DNA from 2 places in the Oceanobacillus sp. FSL W7-1309 genome. Region 1 is predicted to be linked to the other one. Evidence: a T-box and tRNA genes for the amino acid it is inferred to sense, from the RefSeq annotation. Region 1 holds a T-box; the other holds one or more tRNA genes.

Region 1 (2,372 bases):
TATCCCCATGCACCATAATTAAAGCACCCATGATTCGTGTTGAAAGTCCCCAAGATGTTTGGTGAACAAATTGGCTTTCTCCATTTTCGTCCAGGTACGTAATATCAAATGCTTCTGCAAACCCAGAACCGAAATGATGAGAAGTTCCAGATTGTAGCGCCTTACCATCATGCATTAAACTTTCAATCGTCAATGTATATTTTGCACCTGCAAATTTTTCTTTATCTGTTTTACGTCCTTTAAGAACCGGAATTGCTAAATATTCTTCAACAAGAGATGCATAAACCTCAAGCATTTGGTTTGTCTCTTGAGATGCCTCTTCATCTGTCGCATGTGCAGTATGACCTTCCTGCCAATGGAATTCAGAAGAACGCAAGAACGGACGAGTTGTCTTTTCCCAGCGCACAACATTTCCCCATTGATTATAAAGCTTTGGCAGGTCGCGATAGGAATGAATATTTTTTGAATAATAGTCACAGAAAAGCACTTCTGATGTCGGACGGACAGCAATTCGTTCTGCTAATTCATCGTCTCCACCATGTGTTACCCAAGCAACTTCTGGTGCAAATCCTTCGACATGATCTTTTTCCTTTTGCAATAGGCTTTCAGGAATGAATAAGGGAAAAGCAACATTCGAATGTCCTGTTTCCTTAAACATACGATCCAATTCATCCTTAATATTTTCCCAGATTGCATAGCCATATGGCTTAATAATCATCGTTCCACGTACTTGCCCATAATCAACTAATTCTGCTTGTTTTACGACATCGGTATACCATTGCGCGAAGTCGTCTTCCATTGCAGTTACTTTCTCAACAAACTGCTTATTTTTTTTACCCATACGTAACACCTCATTATGATAAATATTTACTTTACTAAATAGGCTTCAAAAAGGTGGATGAAAAAGACTGAGGTCGGCTAAGATCGCAACGTCCTTTTGCAACGCCGACACTAGCACGTCCTGTGCGTCGAAAATCGCGGCGGCATAGTTCCCCGTATTGTGCTTCCACAGGCTGGAAGTGGTGACTTCGACGTTCGACACAGGACATGTCAGTTTTTAGTCGAAGGTCTTCTATTCTCGATGCGTCATTTTCAGCAGACTTTTTGAACAGCCTTTTAAATACAAAAAATCCTCCATCCGAAAAAGGGACCGAGGCTTGGTGGTACCACCCTTGTTTGCACGGGGACTCCCCCTTTGCACACTTCACTTGATAACGGTTATAAACCGCGCACATCTTCTAGTCTTTGCCTTTCTGATGGCGAACTCTGAGGCAGGTTCCAATTGCGTCTTACGGAAATTCACACCATCCATTTCCTCTCTTGGAAAGACAAGCCAATTGTACTAATCCTCATCAACGTTTCATGTATTTCATATTTAATATATAGGTATGAAATTATAAAGTCAAGGTTTACTGGTAATCGACTTCTCATAGAGAGAAAACATGTCCTCTCCATTTGCTACAACGTCCATTAACGTATAGCCTGCTTGTTGATAAAATTTGTTCAAAGCTGGATTATCAGCCACACAGTCTAAACGAATCCCACCTTTTTCCAATCGGATATTTTGATCGATCCAATCGAGTAACTTCCTGCCAATTTGCTGCTTGCGATATGCTTGTGCCACTGCTAGTCGATGAATGTAAAAACTATGCTCCTGACATTTTCCCCACAGCTCCATATCCCATTCATTTTGTACATCGGATAAATTTAGGGTTGCAACCAATTCCTCATTATGCTCAACGACATAGGTTGTACCAACTAAAATTCCTTGTTTAATCTCACTCGTTTCTCCGCCATTCCGCAAATATTCCCATTGGGATATACCTTTCCCTTCTAACCAACGAGCGGCATCTTGCAATAGTTGAATAACCGCCTCTGCATCTTCATTCGTTGCTTTCCTTACTTTATACTCTCCAAATGTGTTTTCTCGAAATAGCTCCTGCATCTGCTTCCCTCTCCTATCCAACGAACTATACCACTTTTGCACCTAATGTATTGATAAAATGCCCTAAAGCCCAATCATGTCCTTCCTGATTAAAGCTTGCCACCGCATCCTGATGAATAACAATGTTAAACCCTTTGTTATATGCATCAACCGCTGTATGCAAGACACAAATATCCGTGCATACACCAACAATATGGATTTCTCCAATGCCGCGCTCACGAAGCTTTATTTCCAGATCAGTTCCAGCAAATGCACTATAACGCGTCTTATCCATATAATAAACATTTACGTTATTTTTGCTTTTTTCATATACATCTGCAAGCCTTCCGTATAGATTGCGTCCTGGAGTATCAGCAATATTATGGGCTGGGAAAAGAGTAGTTTCCGGATGCAACCTGTCCCCTTCATGATGGATATCAATTGCAAA
Region 2 (2,372 bases), 330 kb from region 1:
GCCGTGGCTTTCTGGTTAGGTACCGTCAAGGTTGGGTCAGTTACTACCCAACTTGTTCTTCCCTAACAACAGAGTTTTACGATCCGAAAACCTTCATCACTCACGCGGCGTTGCTCCGTCAGACTTTCGTCCATTGCGGAAGATTCCCTACTGCTGCCTCCCGTAGGAGTCTGGGCCGTGTCTCAGTCCCAGTGTGGCCGATCACCCTCTCAGGTCGGCTACGCATCGTCGCCTTGGTGAGCCGTTACCTCACCAACTAGCTAATGCGCCGCGGGCCCATCTGTAAGTGACAGCCGAAACCGTCTTTTATCTTCTCACCATGAGATGAAAAGTGTTATCCGGTATTAGCTCACGTTTCCGCGAGTTATCCCGATCTTACAGGCAGGTTGCCCACGTGTTACTCACCCGTCCGCCGCTCATTCCATAAACATCACCCCGAAGGGTTCTGTTTATTTCCTGCGCTCGACTTGCATGTATTAGGCACGCCGCCAGCGTTCGTCCTGAGCCAAGATCAAACTCTCCATAAAAGTTTGTAATACTTAGCTTTTGTAGAAGCTGACTTCTACTTGTTTTAAAAAGAAAAACGAGTTTCCTTTTTCTTGACATACTGGTTGTTTTGTTCAGTTTTCAAAGAGCAAATTTGTTTGTCGTTCTTTTGAAGCGACTTTATTAATATATCATGTCTTCCAATTTGTTGTCAATAACTTTTTAAAATATTTTACTTTCGAAATATTTCTTCGCTTTCGACAACTTTTATATCATATCATCTTCGCAAAAAGATGTCAACATCTTTTTTCAAAAAAGATGAATGGGCCTGAGTGGACTCGAACCACCGACCTCACGCTTATCAGGCGTGCGCTCTAACCAGCTGAGCTACAGGCCCATATTGGTAAGTTGGAGCGGGTGAAGGGAATCGAACCCTCATCATCAGCTTGGAAGGCTGAGGTTTTACCACTAAACTACACCCGCATAAATTATATCGTTTTTTTAAGAAGTGGAGCCTAGCGGGATCGAACCGCTGACCTCCTGCGTGCAAGGCAGGCGCTCTCCCAGCTGAGCTAAGGCCCCGTATGATATAAATAAAATGGTCGGGAAGACAGGATTCGAACCTGCGACCCCTTGGTCCCAAACCAAGTGCTCTACCAAGCTGAGCTACTTCCCGTTATGGCGCGCCCGAGAGGAGTCGAACCCCTAACCTCTTGATCCGTAGTCAAACGCTCTATCCAATTGAGCTACGGGCGCATATGGTGCCGAGGACCGGAATCGAACCGGTACGGTAGTCACCTACCGCAGGATTTTAAGTCCTGTGCGTCTGCCAGTTCCGCCACCCCGGCAAGGGCAAAGAAAAGGATACTGAATTTGCAACAAAAATTCCTCTTAAGTAAAAAGTAATGCGGGTGAAGGGACTTGAACCCCCACGTCCGAAGACACTAGATCCTAAGTCTAGCGCGTCTGCCAATTCCGCCACACCCGCGAATGGTGAGCCATGAAGGATTCGAACCTTCGACCCTTTGATTAAAAGTCAAATGCTCTACCGACTGAGCTAATGGCTCAAAAATATATATTAGGTATTAATGATAATTATTATTTACTTGTAAAAAGTGGTGCCGGCCAGAGGACTTGAACCCCCAACCTACTGATTACAAGTCAGTTGCTCTACCAGTTGAGCTAGGCCGGCAAATGATTATCTAGTTACCAAATGATTAACAGCAAGTCCATCAAGTAGGCTCGTCGTGTTGCAAGAACACTCGGAGAAGTTCCACTCCTCGCAAGCCTGCACATGGTAGTTACTCGATGAAGTAAACGGCTTGCTCTAGCAGTTGAGCTAGGCCGGCTTGTTGGCTTCCTGTAAACTATTAGATTTATATAGAAAGAATCAACTTCCGAAAGATAAATGGTGGCTCGGGACGGAATCGAACCGCCGACACACGGATTTTCAGTCCGTTGCTCTACCGACTGAGCTACCGAGCCAAGTGTTATTTAACTACAAAACTCAAATTATAAATGGAGGAGGTAGAGGGATTCGAACCCCCGCGCGGTTTGACCCGCCTGTCGGTTTTCAAGACCGATCCCTTCAGCCAGACTTGGGTATACCTCCGAATATTTAAATGGCGGTCCGGACGGGACTCGAACCCGCGACCTCCTGCGTGACAGGCAGGCATTCTAACCAACTGAACTACCGGACCATATTGCAAATAACATATCTAATTAAACCAAAAGATTTGGTTGCGGGGGCAGGATTTGAACCTACGACCTTTGGGTTATGAGCCCAACGAGCTACCGGACTGCTCCACCCCGCGATATAACAAATATATTTCATCTAAAAGAAAAGATGGTGGAGGATGCAGGGCTCGAACCTGCGACCCCCTGCT

What was found. The T-box of region 1 lies ahead of proS (proline--tRNA ligase). A T-box ahead of a tRNA ligase gene usually reads a tRNA of that ligase, here a tRNA-Pro.
Region 2: it has a tRNA-Pro gene. The T-box ahead of proS (proline--tRNA ligase) is inferred to sense a tRNA for this amino acid. The anticodon was not compared.

What each region holds. Positions count from the first base shown of each region.
Region 1 covers NZ_JBBOBX010000001.1:2,164,963-2,167,334, reverse strand. The annotation lists gene proS (proline--tRNA ligase) at 1-841, opposite strand, end outside; T-box leader at 1,143-1,365, opposite strand; gene NST46_RS10315 (GNAT family N-acetyltransferase) at 1,403-1,945, opposite strand; gene NST46_RS10310 (cysteine hydrolase family protein) at 1,971-2,372, opposite strand, start outside.
Region 2 covers NZ_JBBOBX010000001.1:1,837,680-1,840,051, reverse strand. The annotation lists rRNA gene NST46_RS08710 (16S ribosomal RNA) at 1-527, opposite strand, end outside; tRNA gene NST46_RS08705 (tRNA-Ile) at 810-883, opposite strand; tRNA gene NST46_RS08700 (tRNA-Gly) at 896-969, opposite strand; tRNA gene NST46_RS08695 (tRNA-Ala) at 996-1,068, opposite strand; tRNA gene NST46_RS08690 (tRNA-Pro) at 1,086-1,162, opposite strand; tRNA gene NST46_RS08685 (tRNA-Arg) at 1,166-1,242, opposite strand; tRNA gene NST46_RS08680 (tRNA-Leu) at 1,246-1,334, opposite strand; tRNA gene NST46_RS08675 (tRNA-Leu) at 1,393-1,474, opposite strand; tRNA gene NST46_RS08670 (tRNA-Lys) at 1,478-1,553, opposite strand; tRNA gene NST46_RS08665 (tRNA-Thr) at 1,603-1,678, opposite strand; tRNA gene NST46_RS08660 (tRNA-Phe) at 1,896-1,971, opposite strand; tRNA gene NST46_RS08655 (tRNA-Ser) at 2,006-2,098, opposite strand; tRNA gene NST46_RS08650 (tRNA-Asp) at 2,110-2,186, opposite strand; tRNA gene NST46_RS08645 (tRNA-Met) at 2,224-2,300, opposite strand; tRNA gene NST46_RS08640 (tRNA-Val) at 2,334-2,372, opposite strand, start outside.